Linked DNA regions of Occultella kanbiaonis. The main gene of each other region encodes a partner of the protein of the gene in region 2 in a complex. Links are inferred from orthologs where the notes say so. Each region holds a gene or a part of one and is shown on either strand. Other genes may lie near its edges.

The links. Proteins that work in one complex are often made in the same cells at the same time.
Region 1: GKS42_RS11175 (region 2) and GKS42_RS09380 share a complex: the UniProt entries of both Bacillus subtilis proteins name them as parts of the possible RNA degradosome complex. The link is inferred for Occultella kanbiaonis from one-to-one orthologs.

The regions. Positions count from the first base shown.
Region 1 is NZ_CP046175.1:2,037,787-2,044,381, forward strand. Bases 1,293-4,238 are described here. They hold GKS42_RS09380 (polyribonucleotide nucleotidyltransferase), read left to right. Parts: upstream 1,293-1,619; coding sequence 1,620-3,857; downstream 3,858-4,238. Other genes in these bases: rpsO (30S ribosomal protein S15), read left to right, coding at 1,293-1,412; GKS42_RS09385 (M16 family metallopeptidase), read left to right, coding at 3,850-4,238. Outside these bases: GKS42_RS09370 (bifunctional riboflavin kinase/FAD synthetase), read left to right, coding at 16-1,005; more of rpsO, read left to right, coding at 1,143-1,292; more of GKS42_RS09385, read left to right, coding at 4,239-5,232; dapB (4-hydroxy-tetrahydrodipicolinate reductase), read left to right, coding at 5,271-6,050; GKS42_RS09395 (sigma-70 family RNA polymerase sigma factor), read left to right, coding at 6,167-6,595. UniProt on the Bacillus subtilis protein: Involved in mRNA degradation. Catalyzes the phosphorolysis of single-stranded polyribonucleotides processively in the 3'- to 5'-direction. Necessary for competence development in Bacillus subtilis.
Region 2 is NZ_CP046175.1:2,413,090-2,419,690, reverse strand. What follows is about bases 516-3,467. They hold GKS42_RS11175 (6-phosphofructokinase), read right to left. Parts: upstream 2,529-3,467; coding sequence 1,503-2,528; downstream 516-1,502. Other genes in these bases: GKS42_RS11170 (class I SAM-dependent methyltransferase), read left to right, coding at 2,623-3,453; rpsA (30S ribosomal protein S1), read right to left, coding at 516-1,294. In the rest of the region: more of rpsA, read right to left, coding at 1-515; polA (DNA polymerase I), read right to left, coding at 3,554-6,250; GKS42_RS11160 (PaaI family thioesterase), read left to right, coding at 6,249-6,601; GKS42_RS11155 (GNAT family N-acetyltransferase), read right to left, coding at 6,569-6,601. UniProt on the Bacillus subtilis protein: Catalyzes the phosphorylation of D-fructose 6-phosphate to fructose 1,6-bisphosphate by ATP, the first committing step of glycolysis.

The DNA of each region.
Region 1 (6,595 bases), 380 kb from region 2 along the record:
GAGGCGAACAAGAACGTGCGGCGCTGGAACGGCATCACGGAGATTCCTGCGGATCTGACCGCGAGCGTGCTCACCATCGGCAATTTCGACGGCGTCCACCTCGGGCACCGCGCGGTGCTCGCCGAGGTGGTGGCCGCGGCGCGCGCCGAGGGGGTTCCGGCCGTTGCGGTCACCTTCGACCCCCACCCCGCCACGGTGCACCGGCCCGAGAGCGCGCCGACGCTGCTGACGGGGCTCGACGACCGGTTGGCGCTGATGGCGCAGACCGGACTGGACGCCGTCCTGGTCGTCGGCTACACGGAGGAGTTCGCCCGGCAGGCGCCGGAGGAGTTCGTGCGCCGCTACTTCGTGCAGGCGCTGCACGCGCGCCGCGTCGTGATCGGCGAGGACATCCGCTTCGGCTGGGGCAACGTGGGGGACCGCACCACGATGACCGAGCTGGGCCGTCGCCTGGGGTTCGAGGTCGAGGTGGTCCACGACGTCGCCGAGCCGGGGGAGCGGCGCTGGTCCTCCACCTGGGTCCGGGAACTGCTCGCCGAGGGCGACTGCGCGGGTGTGACCCGCGTCCTCGGGCGGCCGCACCGGATGCGTGGGGTCGTCGTCCACGGCGAGGCCCGTGGGCGTGAGATGGGGTTCCCGACGGCGAACCTCGACACCGGCGCGACCGGCACCATCCCCGCCGACGGCGTGTACGCGGGCTGGCTCGTGCGGTACCCGGGCGCGCCGGAGGAGGTCTCGTTGCCAGCGGCCGTCTCGATCGGCACGAACCCCACCTTCGACGGTGTCCAGCGCCGGGTGGAGGCCCATGTGCTCGGCCGCACCGACCTGGACCTCTACGACGAGGAGGTCGTGGTGGAGTTCGTGCGCCGGCTGCGTCCGACGCTTCGTTACGAGGGGATGGCAGCGCTCATCGAGCAGATGCGCCAGGACGTCATCGCCGCCGCCGACGTGCTCGGCGTGCCCCACCCGGCCCAGCTGCCGGCCTCCGGGTCCGCCACGCACTGAGGCCCGGCAGCCACGCGATTCCTCGGCCCCCTCCAGCGGGTGATAACCTGAGCGTTGCCGTCAGATCGGCCGCGGATTCGTCATGCCCGGGAGAACATGCCCCGGAGCTCCGCGCAACGAACACACCAAGGAGAACCGTGGCCCTCGATGTCGCAGTCAAGTCGCAGATCATTGCCGAATACGCCACCCACGAGGGTGACACCGGCTCCCCTGAGGTCCAGATCGCGCTGCTCTCGCGGCGGATCAAGGACCTGACCGAGCACTTCAAGGAGCACAAGCACGACCACCACTCGCGTCGTGGCCTGCTGCTCCTGGTCGGCCAGCGCCGTCGCCTCCTCGGCTACCTGCGCGACGTCGACATCGAGCGTTACCGCTCGCTCATCGAACGTCTCGGCCTGCGCCGATAGTGACGTGACCGGCCGGCCCGGGACCCCAGGGTTCCGGGCCGGCCGGTTCATGTGCCCGCCGGTGCGCGGGCGCCGTATCACCCACAACTACAGACAAACCACCCACTCGGGGCTTTCGTTGGTCCTCGGTAGTGGCTTCCGGACAGGCGTCCGTGGGCCTCGATCGATGACCGTCGAGCCCCGGACGAACACGAAGGAGGGCACCCCATGGAGGGTCCCGAGATTCAGTTCGCCGAAGCCGTCATCAACAACGGCAGTTTCGGCACGCGCACGGTCCGCTTCGAGACGGGTCGTCTCGCCAAGCAGTCCGGCGGCGCCGCCGTCGCGTACCTCGACGAGGACACGATGTTGCTGTCGACCACGACGGCCGGCAAGTACCCCAAGGACCAGTTCGACTTCTTCCCGCTGACGGTGGACGTCGAGGAGCGCCAGTACGCCGCCGGGAAGATCCCCGGCTCGTTCTTCCGCCGTGAGGGCCGTCCCTCGACCGAGGCGATCCTGGCCTGCCGCCTGATCGACCGGCCGCTGCGTCCGCTCTTCGTCAAGGGCCTGCGCAACGAGGTCCAGGTCGTCGAGACGATCCTCGCGATCCACCCCGACGACTCCTACGACATCCTCGCGATCAACGCCGCGTCGATGTCCACCCAGCTCTCCGGCCTGCCGTTCTCCGGCCCGGTCGGGGCGGTCCGGATCGCCCTGATCGACGGTCAGTGGGTCGCCTTCCCGCGCTACAGCGAGACCGAGCGCGCCGTGTTCTCCATGGTCGTCGCCGGCCGCGCGGTGACCGTCGCCGACGGCACCACCGACGTCGCGATCGCGATGATCGAGGCCGAGGCCACCGACAACGCCTGGACGCTCATCAAGGAGCAGGGTGTCGGCGCCCCGACCGAAGAGGTCGTCGCGCAGGGCCTGGAGGCAGCGAAGCCCTTCATCAAGGTGCTCGTCGAGGCCCAGCAGGACCTCGCCACCCGAGCCGCGAAGGAGGTGCAGGAGTTCCCGCTGTTCCCCGACTACCAGCCCGACGCCTACGCCGCCGTGGAGGCCGAGGTCGGCCAGGCGCTGTCCGACGCCCTCGCCATCGCCGGCAAGCAGGAGCGCGAGAGCCGGATCGACGAGATCAAGGACGCCATGGTCGGCGCCCTCCAGAACGGTTTCGACGGTCGCGAGAAGGAACTCTCCGCTGCCTACCGCGCGGTCACCAAGAAGCTGATCCGCCAGCGCATCCTCACCGACGGCTTCCGGATCGACGGGCGTGGGCTGCGGGACATCCGCACCCTCTCCGCCGAGGTCGAGGTACTGCCCCGCGTGCACGGTTCGGCGCTGTTCGAGCGCGGCGAGACCCAGATCCTTGGTGTCACGACGCTGAACATGCTGAAGATGGAGCAGCAGCTCGACACGCTGTCCCCGCAGACGCGCAAGCGCTACATGCACAACTACAACTTCCCGCCCTACTCGACCGGTGAGACCGGCCGGGTGGGCAGCCCGAAGCGGCGCGAGATCGGCCACGGCGCCCTCGCCGAGCGCGCGATCATGCCGGTGCTGCCGAGCCGCGAGGAGTTCCCGTACGCGATCCGTCAGGTGTCCGAGGCTCTCGGCTCCAACGGGTCGACGTCCATGGGTTCCGTGTGCGCCTCGACCCTGTCCCTGCTGAACGCCGGGGTGCCGCTGCGCGCGCCCGTCGCCGGCATCGCGATGGGCCTGGTCTCGGACACCGTTGACGGGGAGACCCGCTACGCGGCGCTCACCGACATCCTTGGCGCCGAGGACGCGTTCGGCGACATGGACTTCAAGGTCGCCGGTACCCGCGAGTTCGTCACCGCGATCCAGCTCGACACCAAGCTCGACGGCATCCCCGCCTCCGTGCTCGGTGGTGCGCTCACCCAGGCCCGCGAGGCCCGGCTGCACATCCTGGACGTCATGGCCGAGGCCATCGACACCCCGGACGAGATGGCCCCGACGGCGCCGCGCGTGATCACCGTCCAGGTCCCGGTATCCAAGATCGGCGAGGTCATCGGGCCGAAGGGCAAGATGATCAACCAGATCCAGGAGGACACCGGCGCCGACATCTCCATCGAGGACGACGGCACCGTGTTCATCGGCGCGACGGACGGCCCCTCGGCCGAGGCCGCGCGTCAGGCGATCAATGCGATCGCCAACCCGCAGATGCCCGAGGTGGGCGAGCGGTTCGTGGGCACGGTCGTCAAGACGACCTCCTTCGGCGCGTTCGTGTCGCTGTCCCCGGGCAAGGACGGGCTGCTGCACATCTCCCAGGTGCGCCGCCTCGTCGGTGGCAAGCGGGTGGAGAACGTCGAGGACGTGCTGTCCGTGGGTCAGAAGGTCGAGGTCGAACTGGCCGAGATCGACCCGCGCGGCAAGCTCTCGCTGCACGCCGTCATCGCAGAGGACGACGCCGAGAAGTCGGAGTCCGCGCCTGCGGATGCGTGACGTGTCAGAACTGATCCTCGGCCCGGCGGGATCGCCGGGTACGGAGATCACCGTGGAGACCGGAGCCGGCGCCGTCGTGCGCCGCTCCGTGCTCCCCGGTGGGATCCGGGTGCTGACCGAGGCCATGCCCGGTCAGCGCTCGGCCGCGATCGGTGCCTGGGTGGCCGTCGGTTCTCGTGACGAGACCGACGGCCACCACGGCTCCACGCATTTCCTCGAACACCTGCTGTTCAAGGGCACGCCCTCCCGCGACGCGATGGAGATCGCCTCGGCGTTCGACGCCGTCGGCGGCGAGGCGAACGCCGCGACCGGCAAGGAGCACACCTGCTACTACGCGCGGGTGCTCGACGCGGACCTGCCGATGGCGACCGACGTCATCCTCGACATGGTCACCTCCGCGACGCTCGACCCCGACGACTTCGACAGCGAGCGCGAGGTCATCCTCGAGGAACTCGCGATGAACGAGGACGACCCCGTCGACGTCGCACACGAGCGCTTCTCGGCCCTCGTCTTCGGGGACCACCCGCTCGGCCGTCCGATCGGGGGCACCCCGGAGAGCATCCGTGCGGTGCCAAGGGATGCCGTCCACGAGCACTACCGGCGCACCTACACGCCGTCCGAGCTCGTGGTCACCGCCGCCGGTGGGGTCGACCACGACACGCTCTGCGAGGCCGTCACACGCGCCGTCGCTGCGGGCGGCTGGTCTCTGGACCCGGCGGCCGCGCCGGCCCCGCGCCGCAGCCCGACCACCAACGGTCTGGACCTGCTCCCGGTGCAGGGCTCCGCCGCGACCGTGCGGCGCGGCACGGAGCAGGCCAACATCATTCTCGGCGGACTCGGCCCGGTGGCCGGAGACGATCGGCGCTTCGTGCTCTCCGTGCTGAACGCGGTCCTGGGCGGTTCGATGAGTTCACGCCTGTTCCAGGAGATCCGCGAGAAGCGCGGACTCGCGTACTCGGTCTACTCGTTCGCCTCGGGCTACGCCGAGACCGGCGCCTTCGGCCTCTACGCCGGCTGCGCGCCGGGCAAGGTGGCGCAGGTCGTCGAACTCCTCGACGCCGAGTGGGCCCGCCTGGCCACGACGGTGATGGACGACGACGAGCTCGCTCGGGGCATCGGTCAGATGTCCGGTGGACTCGTCCTCGGCCTCGAGGACTCCGGCTCCCGGATGTCGCGCCTCGGTCGCGCCGAGATCACGATGGGCGAGTTCGTCGGCCTCGACGAGACCCTCGCGCGGATCCGGTCGGTGACCGCCGAGCAGATCCGGGACCTCGCCGCGGAACTGTACGCGGCGGCGCGGCACCTGGTCGTCGTCGGCCCGTTCGAGGAGGACGTCGCGGCCACCGCGTTCGGGGCTCTGCCGACGGCTGCCTGAGGCGAGGAGCCGGTGGGCGCGCGGATAGCATGGCGATCATGCCGAACACGCCGAATACTGCCGCCGCGCCCCTGACGATCGCCCTCCTCGGCGCTGCCGGGCGGATGGGATCGACCGTCTGCGACGCCATCGAGAGCGCCGGCGACCTCGTCCTCGGCCCCCGGCTCGACGTCGGCGACGACGTGGCGCTCCTGGCCGGCAGCGGGGCCACCGTGGCCGTGGACTTCACCGTGCCGTCCGCCACCGAGGCGAACGTGCACGCCCTCATCGACGCCGGTCTGCACGCCGTGGTCGGGACCACCGGCTGGACCGAGGAGTCCCTGGGACGGGTGCGCACCCACCTCGCCGAGGACGGTCGCGGGCTCGGCGTTCTGATCGCTCCGAACTTCGCGCTCTCCGCGGTGCTCGCGATGCGGTTCGCGGCCCAGGCGGCCCGCTTCTTCGAGTCCGCGGAGGTCATCGAGCTGCACCACCCGAACAAGGTGGACGCGCCGTCCGGGACGGCCGTGCACACGGCCCGCGCGATCGCTGCCGCCCGCGCTCAGGCCGGCCTCGCAGCCGGCCCGGACGCCACCGAGACCGCCCTCGACGGCGCCCGCGGCGCCGTGGTGGACGGCGTGCACGTGCACGCCGTGCGACTGCGCGGCCTGGTCGCGCACGAGGAGGTCCTGTTCGGCAACCCGGGGGAACAGCTGACGATCCGCACGGACAGTTTCGAGCGGTCCTCGTTCATGCCGGGCGTGCTCCTCGCCGTTCGCGCCGTGGTCGAGCACCCGGGCCTGACCGTCGGCCTGGACGGGTACCTGGACCTCGGCTGATCCGGCCGGGCCGGGGCGTCGTGGGACCCTGCGGATCGGCCGGATGACCCCGGCGCTCGGACCGGTGCGGGATTGCCCTGTTCGGGTGTCGGGGGTCGGGGTTAGCATTGGCGACCATGTCAACGACGCGAGCTGTCGATGCCGATTTCGCCGAGATCATCGCACCCTTCGAGCGCGAGATCTTCGCCCACTGCTACCGGATGATGGGCTCGGTCCACGATGCCGAGGACCTCGCCCAGGAGACGATGCTGCGCGCGTGGCGCGGCTACGCCCGGTTCGCCGGAGCCTCCTCGGTGCGGACCTGGATCCACAAGATCGCGACGAACACGTGCCTGTCCGCACTGGAGTCACGGCAGCGTCGACCGCTGCCGACCGGGCTCGGCGCACCGAGCACTGCGCCCGACGCGCCGTTGGTGGAACAGGACATTCTCTGGCTCGAGCCGGCCCCGGACGGTGCGCTCGGTCACGACGACCCGGGGGACGTGGCCGAGTCCCGGGAGTCGGTGCGACTCGCCTTCGTGGCCGCGCTGCAGCTGCTCCCGCCG
Region 2 (6,601 bases):
CCCAGCGAGCCTGGGCCAGCGCGTACTGCGCCTCCCATGCCTCGCGCTGGGTGTCGTAGCCCTCGAGCCACTCGTTCGTCTCCGGGTCGAAGCCCTCGGGGTACTTGTAGTTGCCCTGCTCGTCGTACTCCGCCGCCATGCCGTACATGGACGGGTCGAAGTCGTCGCTGCTGGGGTCGACGCCCTCGTTGGCCTGCTTGAGGGACAGCGAGATCCGGCGACGCTCGAGGTCGATGTCGATGACCTTGACGAACACCTCGTCGTCGACCTTCGCGACCTGCTCCGGCAGCTCCACGTGGCGCTGGGCCAGCTCGGAGATGTGGACCAGGCCCTCGATGCCGTCCTCGACGCGCACGAACGCACCGAACGGAACGAGCTTGGTGACCTTACCCGGCACGACCTGCCCGATGGCGTGCGTGCGGGCGAAGGCCTGCCACGGGTCCTCCTGGGTCGCCTTCAGCGACAGGGAGACACGCTCGCGGTCGAAGTCGACGTCGAGGACCTCGACGGTGACCTCCTGGCCGACCTCCACGATCTCGTTCGGGTGGTCGATGTGCTTCCAGGACAGTTCGGAGACGTGGACGAGACCGTCGACGCCGCCGAGGTCCACGAACGCACCGAAGTTGACGATGGAGGAGACCACACCGGGGCGGACCTGACCCTTCTGCAGCGTCTGCAGGAAGGTGGAACGAACCTCGGACTGGGTCTGCTCGAGCCAGGCGCGACGGGACAGGACCACGTTGTTGCGGTTCTTGTCCAGCTCGATGATCTTGGCCTCGATCTCCTGGCCGATGTACGGCTGGAGGTCGCGGACCCGGCGCATCTCCACGAGGGAGGCGGGCAGGAAGCCACGCAGGCCGATGTCGAGGATGAGGCCGCCCTTGACGACCTCGATGACGGTGCCGGTGACGACGCCGTCCTCCTCCTTGATCTTCTCGATCGTGCCCCAGGCCCGCTCGTACTGCGCGCGCTTCTTGGACAGGAGCAGACGACCCTCCTTGTCCTCCTTCTGGAGGACGAGGGCCTCGACGCGCTCACCCACGGAGACGACCTCATCGGGGTCGACGTCGTGCTTGATGGAGAGCTCGCGGGAAAGGATGACGCCTTCGGTCTTGTAACCGATGTCGAGGAGGACCTCGTCCCGGTCGACCTTGACGACGGTGCCCTCGACGATGTCTCCGTCGTTGAAGTACTTGATGGTCGCATCGACGGCTGCGAGGAAGTCTTCTTCCGAGCCGATGTCGTTGATCGCGACCTGCGGGACCTTCGTCGTGGCGGGGGTGGTGATAGTCATAGAGTGTTGGACTCCGATGTGGACAGGAATAGTACGGACAGGGGCTGGTGGCACACGTAGCCCCCGCGAACCGTGTGTTCCCATGGTCATCGGAGTTCCGATCACCGGGCGGCGCAGGAGGGCACGAAAAGCCGTCTACTAGTCTATCGTGTCCGGCCAGGCATCGCTACCAGCCCCGATGTCGGCCGCGACACCCGGGCACCGAGGCTCACGCCAGCGCGGACGCGACCGCGATCAATTCGTCCGGGACCCGCTTCAACCGGCCCGCGACCTCGCTCAGCGGCACCAGTTCGACCCGGTCCCCGCGCAGCGCGGTCATGACGGCGCTGCGGCCCTCGGCGAGGGCCTCCACCGCGGCGTAGCCGAACCGGGAGGCGAGGATCCGGTCACCCGGGAGCGGCGTGCCCCCGCGCTGCACGTGACCGAGCACCGTGACCCGGGTCTCGAACCCGGTGCGCGCGGCGATCTCGGCGGCGACCCGCTCCCCCGTGGAACCGGCGATGATCTCGCCGTGCGGGCCGAGCCGGGTCTCGAACTCGAACGACGTGCCCTCGGCGGGCACGGCACCCTCGGCCACCACCACGATGGAGAACGACGCGTGAGCCCGGTGCCGGTGCTTGAGTGTGCGGACCACCCGGTCCATGTCGAACGGTGCCTCCGGTGCGAGGACGATCTCGGCGCCGCCGGCGATGCCGGCCTGCACGGCGATCCAGCCGGCGTGCCGGCCCATCACCTCGACCACCATGACCCGGTTGTGCGACTCGGCGGTGGTGTGCAGGCGGTCGATCGCCTCCGTGGCGACGTGCACGGCGGTCTCGAATCCGATCGAGGCGTCGGTGCCCTCGACGTCGTTGTCGATGGTCTTCGGGATCCCGATGACGTTCACCCCGTGCTCGGCCACGACGCTCGCCGCGTGCAGGGTGCCGTCCCCGCCCACGCAGATCATCGCGTCGATCCGCTCCGCCTCCAGGGTGGCCAGCACCGCGTCCATGCCACCGGGCTCCGAGTGCGGGTGGAACCGTGCGGTGCCGAGCAGCGTCCCGCCGAGCGCCAGCACGCCGCGGATGTCGTCGCGGGCGAGCGGTCGGACGTCGCCCTCGGCCACGCCGCGCCAGCCGTTGCGAAAACCGGTCACCGAGTGCCCGTAGGAGCCGTGTGCATGCTTGACGACCGCCCGGATCGCGGCGTTCAGTCCGGCGCAGTCGCCGCCCCCGGTGATCAGTCCGATGCGCATGGCCACTCCCTGATGTCGATTCCCGTCGGCTGGTCGCTCGGCATCAGGGCCGCCCGGGTTCGAGTCTAGGCTGACGCCGAACGAGGGAGGACCCATGGGGACCGATCGGCGCGGGCCGTTGGCGAGGGCCGGGTACGAGCAGGTCGACGGCGGCCGGGCGGCGGGCGCGAACGCCGCCTGGTGGAGCGAGGGTGCGCAGGAGTACCTGGGCGAGCACGGCGAGTTCCTGGGGGCGGCGGACTTCTGCTGGTGCCCGGAGGGGCTGCGGGAGGAGCGGGCCCAGTTCTTAGGGCCGACGGCGGACCTCGCCTCCCGTTCGGTGCTGGAGGTCGGCGCCGGGGCGGCGCAGTGCTCCCGGTGGTTGCGTTCGCGGGGCGTGCTGGACGTGGTCGCGACGGACGTGGCGCCGGGGATGGTGGCCGCGGCCGCGGCGCTGGACGCCGCGACCGGGATCGGCGTGCCGACCGTGGTGGCCGACGCCCGCGACCTACCGTTCGCGGACGCCTCGTTCGACGTGGTGTTCACGGCGTTCGGGGCGCTGCCGTTCGTGCCCGACGCCGAGCGGGTGCACGCAGCAGTGGCGCGGGTGCTGCGCCCGGGCGGGTTGTGGGTGTTCTCGGTGACCCACCCGATCCGGTGGGCGTTCCCCGACGACCCGAGCGCGCACGGGCTGACCGCGGTCCGGTCCTACTTCGACCGCACGCCCTACGTCGAGACCGACGACGCCGGCGAACCGCTCTACGCCGAGTTCCACCGGACCATCGGCGACCATGTCCGGGACGTCATCGGGGCCGGCCTCGTCATCGAGGACCTGATCGAGCCGGAGTGGCCCCCGGACAACGCGAACATGTGGGGCGGCTGGGGGCCGGAGCGGGGAGCTCTGCTGCCAGGGACCGTGATCCTGCGGACCCGGCTGCCGGGCTGACCTCCTGGCCGGACCCGCGGCGACCAGTGTCCGAGGACCCGCGGTGCCCAGGGTGCGAGGACCCCGCGGTGCCCAAGGGGCGACGACCGGCCCGCACCCGTCAGTGACCCGCGTCGCGCCAGCTCTTCCCGGTGCCGACGGAGACGTCCAGCGGCACCGCCAGGTCCGCGGCAGCGCCCATCTGCTCGCGCAGCACCGCCTCCGCCGCCTCGGCCTCACCGGGTGCGACCTCGACCACGAGCTCGTCGTGCACCTGGAGCAGCAGGCGGGACGTCAGCCCCTGCTCGCGCAGGGCCCGCTCCACCCCGATCATCGCGACCTTGATGATGTCCGCCGCGCTGCCCTGGATGGGCGCGTTCAGTGCCATCCGCTCGGCCATCTCCCGACGCTGCCGGTTGTCCGAGGTGAGGTCCGGCAGGTACCGCCGGCGGCCGAGGATGGTCTCGGTGTAGCCGGTGGTGCGGGCCTGCGCGACCACGGAGGCGAGATAGTCGCGGACGCCGCCGAAGCGCTCGAAGTAGCCGTCCATGAGGGTGCGGGCCTCGGACGTCTCGATCTTCAACTGCTTGGACAGCCCGAACGCGGACAGGCCGTAGGCGAGCCCGTAGGACATCGCCTTGATCTTCGAGCGCATCGCGGCGGTGACCTCCTCCGGCTCCACCTCGAACACCCGCGACCCGACGAACGAGTGCAGGTCCTCCCCCGACCGGAACGCCTCGATCAGACCGGCGTCCCCGGACAGGTGCGCCATGATGCGCATCTCGATCTGGGAGTAGTCGGCCGTGAGCAGGTTCTCGTAGCCGGAACCGACGACGAACGCGGCTCGGATCCGGGTCCCCTCCTCGGTGCGGATCGGGATGTTCTGGAGGTTCGGGTCCGCCGACGACAACCGGCCGGTGGCCGCGATCGTCTGGGAGTAGGTGGTGTGGATCCGCCCGTCCGGGGCCACGGTGCGCAGGAGCCCCTCGACCGTCTGCCGGAGCCGGATCTGGTCCCGGTGGATGAGCAGGTGCTCCAGGAACGGGTGCTCGGTCTTGGCGTACAGGTCCGCGAGGGCGTCGGCGTCCGTCGTGTACCCGGTCTTGGTCTTGCGGGTCTTCGGCATCCCGAGCTCGTCGAAGAGGACCTCCTGGAGCTGCTTCGGGGAGGACAGGTTCACCTCGCGGCCGATCACCTCGTAGGCCTTGGTCGCGGCAGCGGTGACCGCGTCGCCGAACTGGCTCTCGAGCTCGTTGAGGTAGTCGACGTCCGCGGCGATGCCGGCCTTCTCCATCTCGGCGAGGACCGCGGCCACCGGCAGCTCGAGATCGGTGAGCAGCTCGGCCGCACCCCGGTCCGCGAGGTCGGTGCGCAAGGCGGCGGCCAGATCGAGGACGGCGGCGGCCCGGACGGCGCCGATCTCATCCTCGGCGGGACCCTCCAGGACGAGCATCTGCTGACCGGAGTCGTCCTCGCCGGCGCGCAGTTCCCGGTGCAGGTACCGCACGGACAGGTCCGCGAGCGTGAAGCTGCGCTGGTCCGGGTGGCACAGGTAGGCGCCGATGGCGGTGTCGAAGGTGATGCCGTCGAGAACGAGGCCGCGCCCGTCCAGGCTGTGCCACGCTGCCTTGGCCTCGTGCACCACCTTGGGTGCGGCCGGGTCCGCGAGCCACGCCGCGAGCGCCGTCTCGTCCTCGACCGAGATGTCGGCGAGATCGATCGTGAGGGCGGTGCCGCCGTCGGCCGCCAGCGCCAGACCCCACGCGTCCCCGCTGCCCTGAGCCGCGGAGCCGCGCACATCCAGGCCCACCTCGGCACCGGCGCGGGCTTCCAGCCAGGCGGGCAGGCCACCCGGCGCGAGCGCGGTGACGTCCAGGTCGAAACCCTCGGACGCCTCGGTCTCGGCGTCCTGCGGGGTCATCTCGAACAGCCGGTCCCGCAGCACCCGGAACTCCAGCGCGTCGAAGACCTGATGCACCTTCTCACGCTCGAACGGGCGGCGGGCCAGGTCATCGACGCCGAGCGGCAGCTCCATGTCCCGGAGCAGATGGTTCAGCTGCCGGTTCAGGATCACCTGGTCCAGATGGGCGCGTAGGTTCTCCCCCGCCTTGCCGCTGATCGCTGGGGCGTTCGCGATGATGCCCTCGAGCCCGCCGTGGGTGTTGATCCACTTCGCCGCCGTCTTCGGGCCGACGCCGGGGATCCCGGGCAGGTTGTCGCTCGTCTCCCCCACGAGTGCGGCCAGGTCCGAGTACTCCGCGGGCGTCACGCCGTACTTCTCGGTGACCGCTTCCGGGGTCATCCGGACCAGGTCGGAGACCCCCTTGCGCGGGTAGAGCACCGTGACCGACTCCCCGACGAGCTGGTAGGTGTCCCGGTCCCCCGAACAGATGAGCACGTCCAGTCCGGCGGCGCTGGCCTGGGTAGCGAGGGTGGCGAGGATGTCGTCCGCCTCGAAGCCCTCCTTGCCGAGGGTCGGCACCGCGAGCGCGGCCATGACCTCCTCGATCAGCGGGATCTGCCCGCGGAACTCCTGCGGGGTCTCGCTCCGGGTGCCCTTGTACTCTGCGTAGGTCTCCTTGCGGAACGTCTGACTCGAGACGTCGAACGCGACGGCGACGTGCGTCGGCTCCTCGTCGCGGAGCAGGTTGATCATCATCGAGGTGAACCCGTAGACGGCGTTCGTGGCCTGCCCCGTGGAGGTGGAGAAGTTCTCCACGGGCAGGGCGAAGAAGGCGCGGTACGCCATCGAGTGCCCGTCGATCAGCAGGAGCTTGGGTCGCACGTTCTCACTCACAGGTGCCACCCTATGCGTCATGACTGACATCGCGGACCTGGCCGACCTGACCCGGGGCACGCTCATCGAGAAGCTCGGTATCGAGATGCTCGAGATCAGCGCGGAGCGGGCCGTCGGCCGGATGCCGGTGGCCGGGAACACCCAGCCGGTCGGCCTCCTGCACGGCGGCGCGACCGCGGCGCTCGCCGAGACCCTCGGCTCCTTCGCGGCGGTCGCGCACGCGGGACCCGGGCGCTACGCCGTCGGGCTGGAGCTGAACGCCACCCACCACCGCGCCGCGCGGGAGGGCTGGGTGACCGGGACGGCGACGGCCATCCACCTGGGCCGCTCGACGGCGACCTACGAGATCGCGGTGGCGGACGAGTCCGGTCG